Regions from separate parts of the Agarivorans albus genome, predicted to be linked through region 3. Evidence: predicted binding sites of a transcription regulator. Region 3 holds the regulator's gene; each other region holds the start of a gene.
What was found. Region 3 encodes sigma-54, which starts transcription at its own class of promoters, with help from an activator protein. Its sites were predicted from a motif close to GTTGGCACGNNNNTNGNNT; they were not measured.

Region 1 (5,822 bases), 2.0 Mb from region 3:
TAACCAAGGCTTCGGCTAACTGAGAGCGAGCAGCATTTGCGGTACATAAAAACAACACAGATAACATTACAGTAACCAGGTATATGGAAAATCATATATACGATATTTAATATATTAAGTTTGGGCAAGTAAATTTTTCATCATGAGAAAAATTTAGTTTAACTGACAAATTAACACGGTGTTTTACAAGGGATTTGCTAAGTTTTAAGAACTAGCCAAATTTGGCTAAGGCTGAAACAACATATCGGGTTTAAATGGGAAGGAGTTTTTATGTTAGGTGAAGATCATTCTTTGGCAAAAGAGTTTCCAGAACTGCTAGATAAGATCACTGCCTTAACGGGCAGCGATGAGAAGTTTGCCGCAGACACCAAGCGCTACAATGCCTTAGATAAAGAAATTCGTGTATTGGAGTTGCGTGGCGGCCCGATAGATGACGAGGCGATGCACCAGTTAAAACATGATAGGGCAGAGCTTAAAGACTCCCTGTATCACCGCCTTAAGTAAACACATTTTAGTTTGTCTCACAGCAACTTATTCGTTGAAATTTAGAAGGCCGCTTTTGCGGCCTTTCTGCTATTTAGTCAAGTAAACCCACTAAGCGCTTGGCTTGCTCCGATTTTAACGAGAAGTCGCTGCCCGCAAATTGCTGTCCTTCTGGTCCACACAAAAACGCTACTGCTTTGGCAGCCCATTGGGCTGGAATATGGCTATTCCAATCGAGTTTACTCACCGCGTTAATTTGTGAATCACGGATGCTTGCCATCATGTCGGTAGCGACTGTACCTGGTGACAAACCCACTATACGGATGTGGTGTTCAGCCACTTCTAGTTGTGCCACTTCGGTGAGTTTTTGACTGGCGGCTTTGCTCGAACAGTAGTGGCTCCAGCCCCAGAGGGCGCTATTTGCTGCGCCAGAACTAAGATTAACAATGACTCCAGATTTAGCCTTAATCATGTGTGGCAATACTGCTCGCATGCCGTGATAAACCCCTTTGTAGTTTATGTCGGCTGCTAAGCCCCATAAACTAGGATCGCTTTCTACTAGTGTTGTTAAAGGCTCTATCACCCCGGCATTGTTAATTAGAAAGTCGATTTGTCCATGCAGTGACAAACAGTAGTCGACCGCATTAAGCACCGAGCTATATTGGCTTACATCACAGGTGATGGCGTCGGCAATTTCGCCCTGTTGCTTAATGAGTAGCGCTTGTTTTCCGATTTCTTGCTCATTGCGTGCTGCCAGCACCACTTTGGCACCAAGGCTTGCGAGTACTTGAGCTGTCGCAAGGCCTATGCCACGGCTCGCACCCATGATGAGGGCGGTTTTTCCTGAAAAGTGTGTAGTGTTTTGCATCAACCAATCTCCTTAAGCTTTTAGTTAGTGAGATTAAGTTGATCTAAATGCACAATAAACTAGGCTGTATGCAAATCATTAATGCGGATTTTGCACCAATGGACATTACTAAGCTGAAGATTTTTGTGGCGGTTTATCGGGCTAAAAGCTTTGCTGTAGTGGCTAAGCAGCGCAATGTAGCAGCGTCTTCTATTTCTCGCACTATTGCCGGTTTAGAAGAGGAATTGGGCTTGCGTTTGTTCCAACGAACCACTCGAACACTTAATCCAACCCAAGCCGCTGAGCGCTATTATTTGCGTATGGAACCTTTGTTAGAAGAGTTTGATTTAGCTCAGCAAGAGGCCTTAGGCGAAACTTTGCAGCCCTCGGGGTTACTGCGAGTGAGCGCGTCCAGCTCCTTTGGTCAATTGGTATTAGCACCTCTATTGGGTAAGTTTCAGCAAGCCTACCCCAAGATACAATTGGAGTTGGATTTATCCGACTCCAGAGTTGATCTTATTGCTCAGCAATTTGATCTGGTGTTGCGCCACGGGGCACTAAATGATAGTAGCTTGGTGGCTCGTAAACTACTGGATGTGGATTATTTACTGGTGGCGAGCTCGGCTTACCTCAAGCGGAGCGCTAAGATTCAACAACCTTTCGATGTTACTGACCATAACCTTGTAGGTTTTACTTATCGCGAGCTAAATAAGCAGTGGTTATTTAGCCAAGGTAAAACTAGCCAAAAGATTGCAATTACCCCTTCGCTTAGTTTGTCGAGTGCTGCCGCAATCAAAGAGTGTGTGAACCATGACATGGGCTTAGCGTTGTTGGCCGATTGGACGGTTCGCGAGGATCTTAAATCTGGCAAATTAGTTCAGGTACTTAGCGATTGGCAAGTGACAGGAGCGAATAGCGATAGTGCAATATGGTTGCTTTATCCATCTCGTACTTTTATGCCAAACAAGGTGGCGGTATTTAGTCAGTTTTTGCTAGATAACTTGCAATCAGTTTGAGTTAAGTATTCGCGCTTAGATAAATTCTAAGTTTCCCTTCGTGTTCAGCCGCTTGCTTGGTTATATTAGCCAGCAAATAAGTAAGAGAATCAAACATGGCTAAAAAGTACTACGTGGTATGGCAAGGGCGAGACACCGGCATTTTTAACGATTGGCCCACCTGTAAGCGCAGCATTGATAAGTTTGCTGGTGCGCGTTACAAGTCTTTCCCTACTTTAGCTGAGGCTGAAGCTGCTTTTGGCGGTAAGGCCAGTGCTAGCGTAAAAGCTTCCGGTGCAGCGCCAGCGCGTAAACGAGCGTCGGGGCAAACGGTGAAAACCTATACTGCTGCGGAGATCAATAAATTAGCCGCAGAAGTGAAAATTTATACAGACGGTGGCTGCGAGCCAAACCCAGGAGAGGCTGGCTCGGGCTTAGCCTTGTATCGCAACGAAGAGTTGGCCGAGCTTTGGTATGGCCTATATAACCCCATGGGCACTAACAATACCGCAGAGCTAAACGCCCTTAATCAAGCAATGATTATGGCCCAGCAAGAGCTGGCTAAAGGTTTGCGAGTGGCAATTTTGTGTGACTCTAAATACTCCATTCAATGTATTACTCAATGGGCTGCAGGGTGGCAGAAGAAGGGGTGGAAGAAATCTGGTGGTGAGATTAAGAATCTGGAGTTAATTCAGGAAATGTTTGAACGCTACCAACAGCTTAAAGATAAACTGCAAATATTGCATGTAAATGGCCATGTTGGGGTAGAGGGCAACGAGCTAGCTGATCGGATGTCGATTGTGGCTATCGCTGAGAAAGAGCAAGCTTTTGTTGCTTACAGCAAGGCCTTAAATATTCCCGCTATTTTGGCGCTACGGGCAGGTTAGTAAATGGAAAATCAAACCGCAGAAAATAGCCCAAGTGAACAGCGCTTAATAAAATTGTCTGATATGGCGAACGCTGCTCATTTAAGAATTCAGCAAGATTTTGCGCAAATCGATCCGGTGATAGGCATTAGTCGTAACATGCGTAAAAATGGCGTGCCGGCTGATGTGATGACCATCGATTGCTTAAAAACCAGCAAGCGAATTATTGTGATTTTACATGATCAAAATCCAGAGCAAGTGCTGTATAAATTTGCTTTTAAAGAGCAAGACCCTGCGGGTGATTTTAGCCAAATCGCTTTTGCCGAGTTTAACCAACAAGTACTTTACGATTGGATAAAATCTTACTTTTCTCCAGCTGTAAACTAAGCATAGAAACCAGAGCTAAGGCTCTGGTTTTGTGTTTTATATCTTGTTAGCCATTGTTGTAAATAAGGCGGTTGGTTTAATTGCTTCCCCATTTCGCGCTTTGCATCTGTTCGTTTAAGAATTGAGGTTTAAACAGCTGGAAAGAGATGCTTGCTGCTATTCCAATAAAGCCCAATTTCGGGACATCTTGCACCATGCTTGTGCGCTATTTTGTTTCAGCACTCAAAATTCGGCTTTTTCTGCCAATTTATCGATTTTTTATACTCCTTAAGTAATAGGTTTTTGCGGGATTTTATTGGTTCGCCTTTTGCTTTGTATCTAAGCATAAATGCGGGCAATAAAAGCCCAGCAAAGAATAAGGTGAGGAGTTTACGTGGTGTCTCAACAACAATGGATTAAGACCACCTGCCCATATTGTGGAACGGGCTGTGGCGTTGAAGCAAAAGTAGCAAGTAATGGAGCGGTAGAAGTGCGCGGTGATGCGAGCCATCCGGCCAACCGAGGCTTGTTATGTTCTAAAGGCTCTGCACTGGGTGAAACGGTGATTAAACAAGGCCGTTTAGAGCATGCCTATATTAAAGGCCATCAAGAATCTTTAGATAAAGCATTAAGTTATGTAGCCTCTCGCTTCAGTCAAACCATTGCTGAACATGGCCCTGAGTCGGTGGCATTTTATGTGTCTGGACAGCTGTTAACTGAAGACTACTACGTTGCTAATAAACTGATTAAAGGCTTTATTGGTTGTTCAAACATCGATTCGAATTCTCGTTTATGTATGTCGTCAGCGGTTGCTGGCCATAAACGCGCCTTTGGTGAAGACATTGTACCGGGTAGCTATGAAGATTTAGAACATGCCCAGCTGGTGACCTTGGTAGGGTCTAACCTGGCGTGGTGTCACCCAATTGTTTACCAACGTTTAAAGCGCGCTAAGCAAGCTAATCCAAACTTAAAAGTTGTAGTGATTGACCCACGTAGAACAGATAGCTGCGATATTGCAGATTTACACCTGCCACTAAATGGCGGTAGCGATGTAGCCTTATTCAATGGTTTATTAGCTTATCTAAGTGAGCATGGAAAATTAGATAGTGATTACATCGCCCAGTTTACCGAGGGCTTTGAAGCTGCAGTGGCAAGCGCTGTAGAAGACGCTGGTGATTTAGCTGCCTTAGCCACAACCTGTGGCTTAGAGCCTGAAGCGCTACTTCGTTTCTTCCAGTTGTTTGCTAATAACGAGCGTTGTGTGACCGTGTTTAGCCAAGGCGTAAATCAAAGCAGCCAAGGTGTAGACAAGGTTAATGCGATTATTAACAGCCACTTAGCTACAGGTAAGTTAGGTAAGCTTGGTGCTAGCGCATTTTCTATTACCGGTCAGCCTAATGCTATGGGTGGGCGCGAAGTGGGCGCTTTATCTAACCTATTAGCCGGCCACTTAGACTACAAACCGGAGCATTTAGAAGCCTTATCGGGCTTTTGGAATACTTCCAACTTAAGTCAAAAGCCTGGGCATAAAGCCGTTGATTTATTTGATAAAGTTGCCAAAGGCGAGATTAAAGCTATTTGGATTATGGGCACGAATCCGGCGGTAAGTTTGCCTGAGTCTGCAAAAATACGCGAAGCGCTGTTGTCGTGCCCAATGGTAGTGGTGTCAGACTGTATTGCCGAAACTGATACCACCCGTTATGCCGATGTACTGTTACCGGCAGCTGGCTGGGGAGAGCGTGATGGCACAGTGACTAACTCGGAGCGAATGTTATCTCGCCAGCGCGCCTTTGTAGAGGCACAAGGTGATACTAAGCCTGATTGGTACTTATTAAGCCAAGTAGCGCAAAAAATGGGGTTTGCTGAAGCATTCTCTTACACCAGCTCAGCCGATATATTTAGTGAACACGCAGCGTTATCTGGCTTGCTAGCAGAAAGTGGTGAGCGCTTATTTAACATTAGTGAGTTGTCGGGCAAAGACCAGCAAGCCTTTGATGCTATTGAGCCGCAGCGCTGGCCGGTAAGCAAACAGGGTAGCGATAATCGTAGTTTGTTCAGTGATGGTCGTTTCTCTACCACCTCTGGTAAGGCACAACTTATTGCGGTGACTAACCAAGCAACTAAGCAAGGTACTAGCGATGCTTTTCCTTTGGTATTAAACACTGGTCGTATGCGAGACCAGTGGCACACCATGACACGCACCGGTTTGGCTGCGCAGTTAACAAGTCATAGCTCAGAGCCTTTGTTAGAAGTGAATTCACAAGA
Region 2 (5,822 bases), 1.3 Mb from region 3:
TATTAATAAATCCCTACAAAACCGTTTTTAGTTTTAAGCATTATCAAGATTTAGCCTTGATAAGCATTACGAAAATCAGTCACTTATATCGATGCCTTTAATAGCTTTTACTCTTATTCCAATCCAATAAATAAACTATTCAATAACTTATAATCTTACGAAAAAGTGTTTTTTCAGCTAAGCTTCTACTTTTCGCTTAACACCAATTTGTTGTTTCAATTCTCCCTTAAACAAGGTTGATTAGCTGTTTAAGCTCACATTTCTTTACGCTAAACCTCATCTAGCCCACAGTTTTTAACCTTTTTCTTTTAATCATACAAAAATATTTAATAATCTGATCGGGTTCACAGATACAAATCCAAAATCCCAATAGCATATTTGTATTACATTAATACTAGTAGCTAAGTCACCTCTAAGGACTAATGATGACAAGTTATAAACCTTTAGCTTTTGCAATTTGTATCGCAACCAGCTCAAGCGCTATTGCAGCCGAATTTGTATTTGTGAAAGAAGAAGTATTAAAAAACAACCGAGTATTGCTGCATTCTGAGAATGCTCCAGCAACGATGACTCAAAGCTATCAGCGTTTGTTAGAAGAAGCAAAATACGCCACCAAAGCAGGTCGATTTTCGGTGACCGATAAAGGGATGACTCCTCCTAGCGGTAACAAAAACGACTATTTAAGCATTAGTCCTTATTGGTGGCCTGACAAAAACAAAGCTGATGGCCTTCCTTGGAATCGTATTGATGGCAAGGTAAATCCAGCATCAAAAACTAGCGAAACGGATTCTAAACGCTTAGGTAAGTTTACCCGCTCAGTCAGAGCCTTGGCGATAGCCTACTATTTTAGTCAAGACGAGCAATATGCAGAAACGGCTATAGATTACATTCGCACTTGGTTTTTAAACCCTGAAACACGAATGAACCCAAACATGAACTATGCCCAAGGTGTACCAGGCCGAGCTGAAGGACGCCGCGGAGGAATTATTGATTCACGTTCATTTGCAGACAGAATGTTAGACGCAATTGCGATGGTGTCTCAGTCTCCCGCTTGGACAGAAGAAGACGAAAACGGCATTAAACAGTGGTATGGCGAATACTTAGATTGGCTGCTCACCAGCGAATTGGGCGGTGGCCCGAAAGGCGAAGCCTATGCTGAAAACAACCACGGCTCTTGGTATGACTTGCAAGTTGCAGGCATCTCCTACTTTTTAGGCAAAGAATCAATTGCCATGAACGCGGTAGAGAAAGGCAAGATGCGTATAGACAGTCAGTTTAGAGCCGACGGTACTCAACCACATGAATTAGCGCGCACTCGCTCTTACCATTACAGCTACTTTAATTTGGATGCTTTATCTGGTGTTGCTCAAGTGGGCGAAAAAATTGGCATAGACCTATGGAATTATGAATCTCCTAAAGGGGGTTCATTAAAGAAAGGTATCGAGCTGTTAGCTCAATATCAAGACAAAGCAGAAGACTGGCCTTACCCGCATAAAAAAACTCCGCGAGTAATGCGCATGATGCCAATTTATCGTAAAGCGGCCCTAGGCATGAGTGACCAAACCTTATTGGCTCTCTCAGAATCGGGTGATTTTTCTCAGTTTACTGTTAAAAAGAATCTCGCCGAAATTTGGGCTGAACGAGATATAGAACTGTTATACCGAAAACAATAACAACTACCCTAACTCCCTAAATAAAAACTAGGCCTGTTAAAGGGCCTTAACTGGAAATGGAATTTATCATGACAAAAATGAAAAGCCTTTCAATTGCAATTGGTGCACTATTAATCGCAGCACCTGTAGCTGCGGGTCAATTAGATTTTCGTAGTGAATACAAACACGAAACAGAAGCTCACGCCTACCGAATTAAAATCGGTGATTCAACTAAAGTAAGCGATGCTGGCCAATGGAACTACAGCGTAGAGATGAAGTTCTTTAGTGGTAAGAATGAAGACGGCGAATACGGCGGTTTTCTAGAAAACTTACAACGTGGTGACTCAGAGTTTGACCTAAGCTACAAACACAAGTTGAACAAAAAGTGGTATGTCCAACCTGGTATGCCAATTACCTTTGGCGATGAGCGCGTAACTTATAAACCGCAGTTTCGTGTAGGTTATACCTCAGATTTCGGTTTGAAAACTGCATTGCGCTACCGCTACGAAATTCGCCAATATGCCGATGGAAAGGAAAATGGGGAAACTTGGTACAAATCTAAAATCACTTTAACTGGTGGCTATAAAGTGAAGAGCATGCCAAACCTTAAGTTGGACTATGAAGCAAATTACTGGAAGAGTCATACCTATGAGTGGGACGCAATTGCCGGTAAAGCAAAAGATCCACAATTCAACAATGGTGATGACAACTGGGACGCTGGTATCTTCATCGGTTACCAAATTGAAAAATGGCGTCCATACGTAGAGTTTTGGAACTCAAGCGTTAGCTCTAAAACTGACCAACGCCAACTTAAAACCCGTGTTGGTGTTAAATACAAATTTTAAGCATTTCGTAAATATTTAGCTTTCCTTCTTTAAAGCCAAGCAGGTTTTCTGCTTGGTTCTTTTTTTATGCAGAGCACACACTAGTATTATTTAGCATTTCTTGTTTGCGCATCGGCATTGCATCAATAATTTCAAATACTTCCTGCCAATTGGTAGTCGCGCCCCAGCGGTGTTTTTCGTGGCCATCTTTACCAATTAACACTGCTATGTGCTTGTTATCTTCTACCTTATATTTGTCGCGTAAATAAGAGACCCCATGGCTTGCTACTGGGCCAGTTTTGCCTAAAGCTTGTTGCGGTGTCATCACTACAACAACAAGATCTCGTTCTTGGATCTGGCAACGGTAACGCATTTCATCTGCCAAAAATTGTTCAACTGCGTGGTCTTGTTGTGGCGCAAAAAACAACACACTTCGGTGTGCCCAATAGTCGCTGTCTAAAGGATAAGACATAGCAACGCCACTAATGGATAACAACATAGCTGCGATTACTTGTTTCATAACAATTCCCCCGTTCTCTGCTAATTAGAACGAAGTCTTAGGGGATAAAGTTCAATTTATCCCCACTTAATAAAAAGTCTGCTGGTCAGGATTTTTTACAGCAATAACTGAGGCTTTGTAAGTGACTAATATCAAAATGAAAAACCATCCACTCAAGCTACAAGGGAGTTTATTTACAAAAACATTAATTAATATAATAAGTTCAGCACACTACAGTTGGTAACAAAAGTGTCATTAATGTTTACATAATTCCTTGATTCACCAGGCCATGCTTTCTTAAGTACTGATTTTTATAACTTTTACATCTTGGCGCAATTATTGATTTACAGGATGTTAACTTTACAAAGGAATGCCTAATGCTAATCACTAGAAATATACTCTCTGTAAGCTTGTTGTTACTCACCGCGCCTGTTCAAGCAACTATCATCGCCTACGACATGCTAAGCAGCAGTAGCCTTAATGTAGTCGATTATCAAAACCCATTTAGCCAACAATTTGTTAGTGACCAAGACGGATTTGATAAATACCAAGCAGTTTCAAGTGCCAGCATTCCAAATAGCTTGGTTGATTCAAGCTTAAGTAACCCAAGTGATAGCCTTGGTATTGTTGATTCACAAACTGACCAAGACAGCTTCTTTGGCGTAAATGATACGCTAAATCCAAACAACCCAAGTGGTGACGCGCAAGCAACTTGGCAGTTTGATATTAGTGGTTTTTCCTTAAGTTCAATTTCTATTTCCATGGCTGCTATGGGTGATTTTGAAACATTTGATCACTTTAGCTTTAGCTATGCAATTGATGCTTCCCCCATTCAGATATTGTTTGCTAGCGCTGTTGGTGAACAAGCCAACCAGAGCTACACCATGGCCAACGGGAACCAATACCTACTAAACGACCCTCTATCTATAAACGGTCAGGTGCTAAACAACCAATTCCAGCAACTTAGCCAGAGCCTAATAGGCAGTGGTTCAATACTTAGCTTGTACTTTAACGCAAATCAAAATGGTGGGACTGAGGCATTCGCCTTTAGGGAGATCATCGTTAACGGAGAAAGTCTACTAGCTAGCCAAGTACCTGAACCAAGCAGCATTTGGCTGGTGCTATTGGGCTTAGTCGCGCTAAAGATCAAGCGCAGCCAGGTTTAAAGCAAATAAAAAAAAGCGACAGCATAGATTTACACTGTCGCTTTGCTATTACCGCTTATTTCTTGTTGTTATTGCTTGATGCCAGCAAATACCACAACCACTTTGTCGTCACCTTTGGTGCGACTAAAGGCGTAAGGTTGATCGCTTATCTTGTTATGTTCACCTGCACCAATGGCAACATGGCGGTCGCGGAACTGACCTACTGTTTGCCAGTGTTTTACTAGCGCTTGGCGATCTGCTTCTTTAGCAATTTGCTCCCAGTTCATAAACGAACGAGTTGGAGAGTCAAAGGCATCCGATTGTGGCCCACGCGGTCTGCCACTCTCATCACCATAATACAATTGCACGCCACCAGGCATCATAAGTAATGCGGTACCGGCACCCGCTTGCAGCGGTAAGTCTTCATAGTTTGAGTAGAACAACTTGGTATCGTGCGAACTAATGTAAGTAAGCAAGTTAAAGGTTGGGTCGCTGTTTATGTCTTTGGCGTAGCTTGCATACATTTTTTCGTTTTGCGCCAAACACTGCGATCCTTTAAGTGCTGCACTATCGCCTGCATATTCAAAGTTAATTAGGCTATCCATACCGTTGTCGAAGTAAAAGTCACGGTAAGCACCGTGGTGCCATACTTCACCCACCATCCAAAATGGTTTGTCGTCAATGGCTTTCTCTGGGTTTTTACTCTTCCATTCTGCTAAAGCGTCAGTAGCTGCATCTTTCAACTTAGCCCACACTTCAGGCTCTACGTGTTTAACAGTATCGGCCCTAAAGCCATCAATACCGTAATCGCGTACCCAATTAGTATGCCATTCAACTAAGTAATCCAGCACAGTGTAGCCTTCACGCTCAACTGCTTTGGTATCTTTTTTGTTTTTAAGAATCGGCGGCAAACCTACGTGTTTAGTGCTCTCAGTCAATAAGTCAGGTAAACCTGCTAGGTTCATGGTGATATCATCACCACCAGGTGCGGTGTAACCAGCCATGCCACTGCGAACCCAATCAGGTCCCCACCAGTTATCTACCCACTCGCTAGAGCTCCAACGAATAAAGTTGTTATAGCGGTGCCAGTTATGCCCTTTATCAAAATCAGGCTGCCAATCGGTCCACTTTTCTGGAACAGGAGCACCAGGAGCCATCGCGTTAATGCCGAAGGTTTGCATGTCATCCATGGTCGGATAACCCACGTGGTTAACTACCACGTCAACCAGCACTCGAATGCCGCGTTTATGTGCTTCGTCAACAAAGCGACCAAAATCTTCTTCACTGCCTAGGTTTGGATCGATTTTAGTAAAATCTAAAGCCCAGTAGCCATGGTAACCATAAAATGGGAAGCTGCCTTTATCGCCGCCGCCCACGAAACCATGAATTTGCTCAACAATAGGCGTAACCCAAATGGCATTCATGCCTAAGTCTTTGATGTAATCCAATTTAGCGGTAATACCGCTAAAGTCACCACCTTGGAAGGTACCAATTTCCTGTTTACCATCTGCTTTACGATTCAGCGGGTAATCATTACTGGTGTCACCATTATTAAAACGGTCAGTCATTATGAAGTAAACGCTCGCGTTATCCCATGAAAACTCACTGGCTTTGGCATCTGCAGCTTCCAGCAACAAGATTCCGCCGCTAGCAGGGTCTGGCTGCATGGTAACTTTACCATTAGCCACTTTCTGGGTTTGGC
Region 3 (5,822 bases):
GGGTAGATTCAAACATATTGCTGATGGAGGCCGCCACTAAGGCCGCGCACAGGTTTACTGCTAACCAAAAGGTGCGGCGTTGGGTACTTTTAACCACTGGGGCAAAGGTATCTTCATCATCGTCCATGCCCGCCATACCCATCATGCTGTGTTCAGCATTTTCGCGAATAATATCGACCACATCATCAATGGTGATCCGACCTAGCAGTTTACCTTGTTCATCAACTACTGGAGCCGAAATCCAGTCATGGCGTTCAAATAATGCTGCAACGTCGTTTTCATCCATAGATACATGGATGGTTTCTGCGTTTCCATCCATTACTTCTCGAACATTAACGTTGGGGCTTACCGTAAGCAGAGTAGATAAAGGAATATCGCCCAGTAGTAGGTCATCTTCGTCAACTACGTACAGGGCGTCGGTAGCCTCTGGCAGTTCGCCACGTAAACGTAAATAGCGCAATACCACATCAATACTTACGTCGGCCCGCAAGGTAATGGTATCGGTATTCATGATACTGCCAGCAGTATCTTCAGGGTAAGCTAGGGCCGCTTCTACACGGTGCCTGTCTTGACCATCCATTTGCTCAAGAACTTCTTGGTACACGCTGTCGGGCAGACTTCTTAGTACATAAGCGATGTCGTCGGTGTCCATGCCTTCAGTTGCGGCGGCCAGTGTTTCTGGTGCCATTAACTGAAGTACCCCTTCCATTACATCTTCGTTTAGCTCTTCGAGAATTTCACCATGTTGCTCGGGGTCGGTAAGTTGCCATAATACTTTACGCCCTGCTGGTGGGCTAGATTCTAGTAATAGTGCTACGTCACAGGGAGGCATTTGATGAAGCATGCGCCTAACATGCACGAACATACCACTGTCGAGGGCTTGATTTAGCTCCTGTAAGCGTTTGTGCTGATTAGGGTTTAACTCCATCTCTTCTGGCATAAGCGATCCCTATTGTTATTTTGTTATGTGCTGCTTGCTAATTGTAGCTTGGCTTTATTGCGTATAGATTTATTCTTCGTTGAAGTTAGCTTCTACTAGGGCTTGAACCGCATCTAGAGCGGCTTCTGCGTCTGCACCTTCAGATACTATGGTTAGCGTACTTCCTTGCGCGCTGGCTAGCACCAGTAAACCCATAACGCTGGCAGCAGAAGCCGTTTTCTCACCATCTATAATACTCAGCTCAGCGTCAAATTGCTGTGCCAGCTCAACCAACTTGGTGGCAGGACGTGCGTGCAGACCTAATTTGTTTTTTACTACTACTTGTCTAGTGAGCTTCAAGGCGATGTTCCAAAGTTCGGTGGCGTCGTTGCACTTTTCGATGAGCGCTAAAGAGGCTAGCAAGTCGCTCGGCCACATACACCGAGCGGTGTTGTCCGCCAGTACAGCCAATAGCAATGGTTAAATAGGCACGATTGTTAGCCTCTAAATGCGGTAACCAAGATTGCAATAACTGGCTAATCTGCTCGATATATTGGGTAACTAAAGGCTGCGCAGCCAAGTATTCTTGCACGGCTTTATCTAAGCCGGTTAGAGGACGTAGCTCCTCTTGCCAATGTGGGTTAGGTAAAAAACGCGCATCAAACATGTAGTCGGCATCGTTAGGCACACCATTTTTAAATCCAAAGGATTCGAACACCAAAATTAGCTGTTGTTGTTGGTCACCAGTAACGCGCGAGCGAATTAAGCCGCTTAGCTCGTGTACCGATAAACGGGAAGTGTCGATACGCAAATCGGCATTTCTAGAAATGGGGGCTAATAGCTCGGTTTCTGATTCAATCGCTTCTGCTAAAGATAAATTGCTTTGGCTAAGCGGGTGTACCCTGCGTGTTTCGCTGTAACGGCGGATCAGCGCTTCATCCTTCGCATCTAAAAAAATGCTTAACAGATTAATGTCTGGTCCAGCGTCTCGTATTAGCTGTCCTACCGGTGATAGCTCATCGGGAAGATTTCGAATATCAATGCTAATTGCTACTTTAGAATAGGTTTTTTTTAAGTTGTCGATAAGTGATTGCCAAAGCACAACCGGCAAATTGTCGACGCAATAGTAGCCGAGATCTTCCAATACTCTTAAGGCGACGGTTTTACCTGAACCCGAGCGCCCACTAACGATGATCAGTTCCATGATAATCCCTAAGGCTGATTAGAGTATTAGGCTACCATGATGTCGTACAATTCGTCATCACTTTGTGCACAACGAAGTTGTTTACATATTTGCTTATCGTTAAGTTTTTCAGCTACTTGAGCTAGAGTATTAAGATGTTGCTTACATTGATCTTCGGGTACTAGTAATGCAAATACCAAGTCTACCGGCTTGTTATCTATAGCATCGAAGGAAATAGGGGGATCGCAACGCAAGAAAACCGCTGTGGCTTGATGCTGGTTGTCGATACGGCCATGAGGAATAGCAATACCTTGGCCAATACCTGTGCTGCCCATTTTTTCTCGATTTAACAAGCTTTCAAAAATGCATTGGGTAGTGGTATCAAGCTGCTTGGCAGCCAGTTCGCTTACTATTTCTAGGGCGCGTTTTTTTGAAGAGCATTGAACTGCACTTTGGGTGCAGTCCAAGCTAAGTACTTTATTTAGTTGCATGGGGGTGGCTAACGTTTGTTAAGTTTTTCTTTATGTTTGATGACTTGGCGATCAAGTTTATCAATCAGGCTGTCGATGGCGGCATACATGTCAGAATGCTCAGAGGTTGCAAATACTTCGCCGCCGTTTAAATGTAATGTGGCTTCAGCAATTTGGTTCAGTTTTTCTACGTTGAGGATGACGTGAACGTTATTGATCTGATCGAATCGTCGGGTGAGTTTGGCAAACTTGGTGTGGACATATTCTTTCAAAGATTCAGTTATTTCTACGTGGTGTCCAGTAAGGTTAATTTGCATAGATATCTTCCCCTTTTAGTGGCCTTAGATAAGGCTCTTACGTTGGTTAGAAGGTGGAATTGCTAAAGACTCACGATATTTAGCAATCGTACGTCTTGCCACCTTGATCCCCTGATCTGCCAAAATATCAGCAATTTTGCTGTCGCTGAGTGGTTTACTGGTATTTTCGGCAGCTACCAGTTTCTTGATTAATGCACGAATAGCGGTTGATGAGCACTCACCTCCACCATCGGTAGCCACATGGCTAGAAAAGAAATACTTAAGCTCGAAGATGCCGCGAGGTGTATGCATGAATTTTTGGGTGGTTACCCGGGAAATGGTGGATTCGTGCATTTCTACAGCTTCTGCCACATCGTTCAGTACCATTGGCTTCATGGCTTCTTCGCCATATTCAAAAAACGCCTGTTGATGATGAACAATGCAGTTGGATACTTTTAATAGGGTTTCATTTCGGCTCTCGATACTTTTAATAAACCACTTGGCTTCTTGTAAGTGGCTACGAATAAACTGGGTATCGTTAGCGTTGGTAGAGGTTTTACTTAAAGATGCATAGTGGGAGTTAACACGCAACTTAGGCATTGCATCTGGGTTGAGCTCTACAACCCAGCGGCCTTGGCGTTTTACAACCGATACATCCGGGATAACATACTGGGCTTGGTTAGGCTCTACCGCGTTACCTGGTCGAGGTTCAAGCGTATGAATCAAACGCATGACTTCGCGTAACTGGTCTTCTTTAAGTTTGGTTTTGCGGGCTAATAGACGAAAATCGCGATTAGCTAATACATCAATGTGATTTGAAACTACATCTTTGGCTTCATTTAGCCAAGGGGTGTCTTCGGCAAAACGGCTTAATTGGATTAGTAAACACTCTTGCAGCGAGCGCGCTGCTATACCAACTGGATCGAAATGTTGGATGCGTTTAAGTACTGCTTCTACTTCATCTAGCTCTACATCTAAGTCATTGTTATCGCTTGAACGTAAGCCTTCTAGTAGCTGCTCACAGTCTTGGGTGAGGTAGCCCGATTCATCTACTGCATCAATAATGGCTAAAGCAATAGCTTGGTCTACTTCACTAAATGGAGTGAGTTGCATTTGCCACAATAAGTGGTCTTGTAAAGAGTCGACAGTTTCGCCCTGAAACAACATATCGTTGTCATCGCTCACGGCGCTGCCAGATGAGCTGGCTGGGGCAGAACTGGCGCTGTAGATATCGTCCCAAGTAGAGTCAACAGGGAGGTCGTCAGAAACAGTTTCTTGATTAATGGCATCGCCTGCTTCAATTTGACTGTTGTCTATGTCCGCAGTGGATTCGGCCTCGGTAGACTTCTCATTGGCAGATTTAGCGTCGGTTGCGTCACTATCACTGGCGTGAGACTCATCCGCCTCAAGCAGAGGGTTACTTTCCAGAGCCTCTTGAATCTCTTGCTGTAAATCCAGTGTTGAAAGCTGGAGTAAGCGAATGGCCTGTTGTAACTGGGGGGTCATGGTTAACTGCTGACCAAGACGCAACTGCAAAGATGCTTTCATTAACTACCGCTGTTCCTTCTTCTTATTGTCTTTTTTTAAACTTGCACTTTAACTATAGCTTGAATTGTTCTCCGAGATAAACTCGTTTCACATGTTCGTTTTCGAGAATTTCTTCTGGCTTTCCTGAGGCTATCAATTCGCCTTGGCTAACGATATAGGCATGCTCACAAACATCGAGAGTTTCTCGAACATTGTGGTCGGTAATTAGTACACCTAGACCGCGATCACGTAGGTGTTCAATGATCTTTTTAATATCGATAACAGAAATAGGATCTACCCCTGCGAAGGGTTCGTCAAGCAAAATAAACTTAGGTGCGGCGGCTAGCGCTCGGGCAATCTCAACCCTTCGACGCTCACCACCCGATAAGCTCATGCCTAGATTTTTGCGAATATGGCCAATGTGAAACTCTTCAAGAAGGTCGTCTAATGCACCAATTTGTTGCTCTTTATCGAGGTCTTTTCGGGTCTCTAATACGGCGAGTATGTTCTTCTCCACAGATAAGCGGCGAAAGATGGACGCTTCTTGCGGAAGGTAGCCAATGCCTTTGCGTGCGCGGGTATGCATCGCTGTACTAGAAATATCGTCATCATCGATGAGGATTCGGCCTTGGTCACGAGGCACCAAGCCCACCACCATGTAAAAAGTGGTTGTTTTGCCAGCGCCGTTTGGACCTAACAAGCCAACAATTTTACCGGTTTCTACATTTAGACTAACGTTTTTAACTACCTTACGGCCCTTGTAGGCTTTAGCTAGGTTTTCAGCAATTAGCGTACTCATTATTGCTGGTCTTCCTTGGGCGTTAGTTCGTCAAGCTGCTGAGGCAGGAAAATAGTAGTTACACGGCTATTTTCGTCGCCTTGTGCCACCATTTCTTGTTTGTTGATGCTGTATTTGATCATTTTACCTTTTACCAAGCTCTCTTCTTGTTTGAGTTGAGCATTGGTGGTGAGTGTTAGCGTTTGGGTTTTTAGGTCGTAACGCACTTCGTTCGCTTCAGCTTCAATTGGCTTGCCACTATCAAGTAATTGATAAAACGTTGCGGGTTCGCCTTTAGCGATCATTACTTCGCTGCCTTTTTCTTCGCTACCAATAACACTGAGTTCTTCGGCGTGCATTTTAATCGAGCCTTGAGTCACCACAACATTATTGTAAAAGGTGACTCGGTTTTCTTTGATATTGACCTGCTGGCGGTCAGCATCAACAATAATTTGTTTGTTGAAGTCGTCTTCTAGTGCTTGTGAACCCCAAGAAAGCATAAACAAGCTAGCCGCAAGTGCTAACTTACTCTTGTGGGTTGTGGTAAACCGCTTCGATATCATCTAATAAAGTCACTATTTCGTTGGCTAAATCACCGTCCATGCCAACGCCATACAGTTCGTATGAAGGGCCATAAACGGTAACAGGT
Region 4 (5,822 bases), 1.8 Mb from region 3:
CGTAGTTAGTTTTTAGGAGCAGGTTGTGAGAGTCAAAGTCGAGAGGATCGGCTTGCCCGCGGTCTCGGCCATTTATATCTTCACCTGAAGAGTGGGTTTTGGTTTCGCTGCCATCACGGTAGGTGTAAATGGCTAAACCTTCCCATTTTTGATAGCGCTTAGCGACCTCGACGGTGGCTTTATATGCTTCATTTGAACTACCGTAGCCAGCTTTAAGCGCGACATGGTTGCTGTCGCCTTCAGCTAGTACGTCTTCAGGGTTTTTGGTTCTTAGTAATATTGCGCCGCCTAAGGCGTCACTACCGTAAAGGCTAGAGGCTGGGCCCTTGTTAATTTCAACGGCACTTAGCGTGTCAATTTCATAAGCGTTTGGCCCCTTGTTCATTACATCGCCACCAGGGTTATAGGCAGTGGGTTGCTCGATGCCATCTACCATTAGCTTAATTCGGTTGCCATCTAGGCCACGAATATTAAAGCCACTAGTGCCAAAACGGCCTTGTCCAGTAGTGGTTACGCCGGGTTCGTAACGAACAGCATCATTTAAATCATTAGCCATTTGCTGCTCTAGCTGCTCAGAGCTTACCGAGCTAATGCTAGAAGAGATGTCTTTGACCGATTGCTCTGTACGGGTTGCTGATACCACCACTTCGTCAAACATGGTGCTATTTGTTTCGGCATAAGCGAGAGAGCTAAGGCTAAAAATTACTGCATTAGCAATTAGAGTGCGATTGAATGCTTTCATGGTTTTCAGGCTTGTTCCTTATCCTGTTAAGTTTTAATTAGGCGGTACTATACATAATACGAATGAGAATTAAAATCATTTGCATTTAATTATGGTTTTGTAAGTAGTTAAAATTAGAAGGGTTGAATATGGGAAATATCTTGAGTTGGCATTAAAGCTCTAACCACTAATTGATTTTATCTAGAAGAATTTGTGTAGCTAGCCAAGCAGTTTAAAGGTGTTTATATAGCTGTTTGATTTGGCAGAATATACTAAGCTTTAAGCACACTACGCCAAGCTTTGATGATTGGTGAAAATAACGCTGTATAGCGACTTAAACCTAAGGATGGAATTGAAGTGTTACAAATAAAGCGTGTTGTATGTTTAACCTTATGCGTGTTGTTAGTTAGTGCATGTAAATCTGTGGGGGTGGGGTCTGGTTTCGAGGAGCGCCCAGTTACCCAGGTTAGTGAGCCCGCTAGCAAGGTTCAGTTTAATGATGCCTTAGTATGGTTAGACAGCGCCCAACAAGGAAAGCGAGGTGTACGTTTTTTAAAAGGAGAGTATCCACTTAGTGCTGAAGATGATGAGTATTGGTACTTTCAAGCTCCGTCGGTAATTGAAATGGCAGTGCTCGAGGGGGGAAATGTTGTTGGCGGTAAAAAAATGCCAGGCGGGTTAATGCTTGCTAAAGACGAGCTAGCTACGGTACCAGCCGGTGCTTATATTGATAATGAGACTGACAGCAAGATATTGGTGCTAAAAATGGGGCGTGACTTCATGGCCTTAAAAGGTGAAAAGTGGCAAAAGCAATAAAGTTAAGCGCTTGCTTAAAGGGGCCTTAAGACCTCATTAAGCAAGCGGGTTTCATCACAACAGTGGCACCGACATTAGGGTGTCGTGAGCTGTTATAAACAGGTATTTTTCATCGGCCGACAGAGTACAATTAGCGGTTAAACGTCCGGTACGTATTTTGGCAAGTACTTCCCCTTGTGGGGAGAACAACCACACTCCACCTGGCCCTGTGGCAAAGATATTACCGCTAGAATGAACCGCCATTCCATCTGGTAAACCTTGTTCTCCAGCTACACCAAGTAACGCTTTAGCGTTGTGAAATATCCGCTTGTTGCTAATGCTGCCGTCTGGGTTTACATCATAAGCTAACCAGCGTGGATGTTTGTCATCAGACACCGCCACAATTAAGGTTTTTTGGTCAAGCGTTAAGGCAATGCCATTTGGGAAGTTGACGCTGTTGTCTAGTAACTCAAGCTCGCCATCTTGGCTTAGACGATAGATCCCTTGAAAGTCTAATTCTTTACGCGAGTCATTCATGCCTGAATTTAGTCCATAAGGAGGATCGGTAAAGTATAAGCTGCCATCGTTGTGGTAAACCGCATCATTTGGACTGTTTAAGCGCTTGCCTTGGTACTCGCCAGCCAGCGTAACAAATTTACTTTGAGGTTCGTTTAATGGGGCATCCATGAGTGCTACACGGCGGTCACCTTGTTGAAGTAGCACCAGCTGTCCCTGTGGGTTTAATAACAAACCATTAGAGCCTTGTCCGTAGTCTCCTTCTTCTAGGCCTGTAGCACCAGAGTTTTCTAGATAAAGCTCGGTACCTTTATTAGGTTGATACTTTACGATGGTGTTGTTGGGGATGTCGGAAAATAGCAAGAAGCCATGTTGCTCAATCCATACTGGTCCTTCTGTCCAGCGATAGCCCTTTCCACGAATACTAATCTTGGCGTCTGCCGCAATAAATTGTTTTGCTTGTGGGTTAATCAACTCGATTGAGCCGGTTGTTTCCGCTGCATCGGCGATGGAGAGTTGATCAGAGGTAGTTGAACAAGCGCTAGCAAGCAAGCTAGCGGCTAAAACAAAGGCAGTTCTCATTTAGTATTCCTTTATATGATGAGCAATAAATACTTCTGGTTAACTAATTTGTTAAATTGGTTTTCCATTTTGTTGCTGTGATTCAAAGAATACAAGTTATTAACCTAAGTGTTTCTGCTTAAGTCTCGTTTTTGCCGCGCTTTTTTACTAAATCTCGCAAGATTACCTTAATAATTGGTTATCCAGTTGGGGAGGGGAATAGGCGTTCAATGATCTTCTAAGCTTAAGCGGTTCGCTTTGAGCGTCGCTGGCTCAATAAAAGCAATACAAGCCCTAAGCTAATTAACCACCAAGTCTTCGGCTCCGGCACTGTTACAGGTGCTAATGAGCGGCCGGTTAGTGCTTCGCGTTGAATACTTACCGTGTGGTTATCTGTCTCGAAGTTGCGACCAAAAAAGCGGATAGCGGTAATTTTGTCAGCATTGCTTTCGGCGAATAGATTAACGTAACCATAGGGTTCACGTTTGTTGCCTTTAACGCTAGTAGGGCTACCGTAATGGCCAGGTTCTAGCACAGCAGCATCAAGAATTTGGTTGGTTTTAAAGGACAACTGCTCAGACTGGGTGGTAATACTAAGTTGGTTTCCATTGTCTCCGGCACTCCACCAAAAACCAAAGTAGCCTACAGGCTGGTCAAAAATGAGCTGAACGGCACTTTTATTTGGAATAAATAAGTATTTACCCTCGCCATGTGCTCCACCATAAACGCCAAAATCAGCCACTTTGGCTTGGCCTTTATCTACCGAGTACTCTCCAAAGGCATTTTGGTAGCCATTACTGAGTTGGGATGACGTTAAGTTGTCGAAGTTTTCTGTATAGCTAGGCCCACTAATTTGTGAAGTTTGGATGCCTGGAGCCTCAATAGTGTAAATAATGCCAGCATGGCTTGAGAAGCTAATACAAGCAGTGATGAATAAAGCATGCGATATAGATTTCATATAAACCTCGACAACTAAATTTAAGCACTGTTTAGTGCGTAGTTAAGGTGTTATATCCAGTTTCGTGCCAATGTTTATAGTGCCTTTTATTACAAAGGTTTAGAGCCAAAAATTGCTTGCTTCTAGCTTTATGGAGCGAGCTGCACTTAGCTGTTTGCAAATTGCAAAAGCCGGCTGAATACAGCCGACTATTGGTTTATTGGATGGCTTTTAAAGAGAGGGTTAGAGAAAACTTGGCCACTACTTCGTCGCCGCTAATAGAGGGGCAGGTAGCATTTATCGTTACGGCTTGGTTTACTCGCTCGCCGCTTTGCATGGTTTGCTCGAGCATTTGGTCAATGAGTTTGCCGTCGGTACAACTAAAGATAACGTCTGCTTCCGGGCGCTTTAAAAACTGCCCTTCAACCGCCTTAAACGCTAGCGATACTTTTTTGCCATATTGTTCGGCTTTAGCTATCGCTAAGAAGCCTCCGGCTACGTCTGCGCCAACCGCTAAGGTTCCAAAGTACATACTGTTAAGGTGGTTTTTGGTTCGGCGTTTAAGGGGAATTTTAACAATAACCTTCTGTTCATCCATCTCAAGGATCTTAGGACGGCAGTACCAAATTAAGGGTACTTTGAACATACCAAACAAACTCAACATCAAGTTGGCTTTACGAACACTGGGAAGCATAACTTTTCCTTGTTTAAGAGGTCTTACCAGTAGAGCTTGTTGTTAACAAAAAGTCAACATTTGTTGTTTGGCGGATTAAAAATCTGACCAACCAGCGCCCACAATAAAGTGCAGGGTGGTATCTTCTGGGCCTCTGGCAACATCTATCCCGGTACGTAAATTAAAGCGCCTAGCCATTAGGTAACGAAAACCTAGGCCTTTAGCATAGCGGTTAGGTGTGTCACCTAGGTTTTGCTCTGAGCTAAATGCTTGCCCAACACCGCCAAATACAACCGCAGACCAGCGAGCATCAAAGTCGTAGCGCAGCTCACCTTGCAAGGTTGCCATGCGCTCGCCTTGGTAACGCATGGCTGGTATGCCGCGCATATCAATAAAGGGCAGGGCATAATAAGGCGTATCGCCATGGGCACTGGAGGCCGATAAACGCATAGAGCCTTGGAAGCTATTGCCTAGATAACTAAAGCCAGAAAACTCACCAGAGGCGATTGAATAATCATTGTCGCCGCCAAAGTAATCAGCGTGTTTAGCATAACTAATGTTGCCATACAGACCTTGGTTAGGACTAAACGAGTTATCTCGAGTATCGTAGTTAAGCAGCAGGCTTACTCCGCCATCCTTCATGCTCAACTGAGGCTTTAAGTAATCAGGCAGGTTGCCAATAGAAAACTCACTGTCACTATTTAAAAAGGTGTATTTGGCTCCAGCAAACCACGGGCTATCGCCTAAGCGAAAGCGGATTTGTTGCAGTAAGTAAGTACCTTTTAGATTAACTCTAATGGGAATGTCGCCAACTGCCCCTTCGCTGGGCAAGCGAAAGCTATCAATATTGGCATCTACACCCGCAATTGCACCGATGTAGCGAATACTGTCTTGCTTCCATATGCCCATATGAAACGCCCCCGCACCTCGCGTGCCGTTTTCTGTCGCTAGCCCTAATAAACCCGACACACTAGGTGTAAGTTTTAGCGGGGCATTGGGATCATCCGGCTGTTCATTTTGCAGTTCTTCGTTTTCGTGAAAAAAAGCTAATACTAAACCGCCGCCGTAACCCACCGCGGGGTCGGTAATAATAATTGGTACCGGCAGAAAACCTACTGCGTTATCCATAAGCCATTGGCTAGCATCCATACGGCCGTCGGTAGGGTCAACAAACTGTTCAAAAAAATCAGCTTGGCTATGTCCAGAAGAAAGAACTAGCGGTAAAACTAGGGCTAAAGAAGAAAGGCGCATATTTCATTCCTTGAAATAGTGGGCAATGTGATATCAAACACTTAGTTAGAGTTTAGCTATTCGCCAACTAAAGCGATAGCCTTTTGCGGTATTTAGTATGGGAAGCTAAAACGAAAAAAGCCTGCATAAATGCAGGCTTTTTAAAGGTGGTGCCCGGAGGCGGAATCGAACCACCGACACGAGGATTTTCAATCCTCTGCTCTACCGACTGAGCTATCCGGGCGACGGGCGCTATTAAACGAATTTTGCCGGTTTAAGTCAACCGAAATCAGTAAAAAAAATGAAATAATTGAGCTTCGATTAAATGGCGCACAATAACTGGCAAAAGAATAAACAAAAAGGTGGCCTAAGCCACCTTTAGATAGTTT

Region 1: the regulator sigma-54 is predicted to act here: its motif matches at 3,873-3,891, upstream of K5620_RS15585 (nitrate reductase).
Region 2: the regulator sigma-54 is predicted to act here: its motif matches at 3,302-3,320, upstream of K5620_RS09025 (PEP-CTERM sorting domain-containing protein).
Region 4: the regulator sigma-54 is predicted to act here: its motif matches at 3,605-3,623, upstream of K5620_RS16310 (Npun_F0296 family exosortase-dependent surface protein).

Annotation. Positions count from the first base shown of each region.
Region 1 covers NZ_AP023032.1:3,442,395-3,448,216, reverse strand. Annotated here, with positions in the region: gene K5620_RS15615 (metalloregulator ArsR/SmtB family transcription factor) at 1-67, opposite strand, end outside; gene K5620_RS15610 (HP1242/YdcH family protein) at 271-504, shown strand; gene K5620_RS15605 (SDR family oxidoreductase) at 578-1,351, opposite strand; gene K5620_RS15600 (LysR family transcriptional regulator) at 1,399-2,346, shown strand; gene K5620_RS15595 (ribonuclease H family protein) at 2,442-3,212, shown strand; gene K5620_RS15590 (hypothetical protein) at 3,216-3,578, shown strand; gene K5620_RS15585 (nitrate reductase) at 3,955-5,822, shown strand, end outside.
Region 2 covers NZ_AP023032.1:1,967,305-1,973,126, reverse strand. Annotated here, with positions in the region: gene K5620_RS09040 (alginate lyase family protein) at 423-1,673, shown strand; gene K5620_RS09035 (oligogalacturonate-specific porin KdgM family protein) at 1,742-2,497, shown strand; gene K5620_RS09030 (DUF4174 domain-containing protein) at 2,562-2,996, opposite strand; gene K5620_RS09025 (PEP-CTERM sorting domain-containing protein) at 3,353-4,141, shown strand; gene K5620_RS09020 (alpha-amylase) at 4,210-5,822, opposite strand, start outside.
Region 3 covers NZ_AP023032.1:646,522-652,343, forward strand. Annotated here, with positions in the region: gene mgtE (magnesium transporter) at 1-940, opposite strand, end outside; gene K5620_RS03100 (HPr family phosphocarrier protein) at 1,010-1,279, opposite strand; gene rapZ (RNase adapter RapZ) at 1,266-2,123, opposite strand; gene ptsN (PTS IIA-like nitrogen regulatory protein PtsN) at 2,150-2,593, opposite strand; gene hpf (ribosome hibernation promoting factor) at 2,602-2,889, opposite strand; gene K5620_RS03120 (RNA polymerase factor sigma-54) at 2,914-4,416, opposite strand; gene lptB (LPS export ABC transporter ATP-binding protein) at 4,469-5,194, opposite strand; gene lptA (lipopolysaccharide transport periplasmic protein LptA) at 5,194-5,673, opposite strand; gene lptC (LPS export ABC transporter periplasmic protein LptC) at 5,699-5,822, opposite strand, start outside.
Region 4 covers NZ_AP023032.1:3,588,859-3,594,680, reverse strand. Annotated here, with positions in the region: gene K5620_RS16325 (TonB-dependent hemoglobin/transferrin/lactoferrin family receptor) at 1-742, opposite strand, end outside; gene K5620_RS16320 (hypothetical protein) at 1,079-1,537, shown strand; gene K5620_RS16315 (SMP-30/gluconolactonase/LRE family protein) at 1,592-2,614, opposite strand; gene K5620_RS16310 (Npun_F0296 family exosortase-dependent surface protein) at 2,838-3,551, opposite strand; gene K5620_RS16305 (DUF4442 domain-containing protein) at 3,748-4,224, opposite strand; gene K5620_RS16300 (BamA/TamA family outer membrane protein) at 4,300-5,454, opposite strand; tRNA gene K5620_RS16295 (tRNA-Phe) at 5,602-5,677, opposite strand.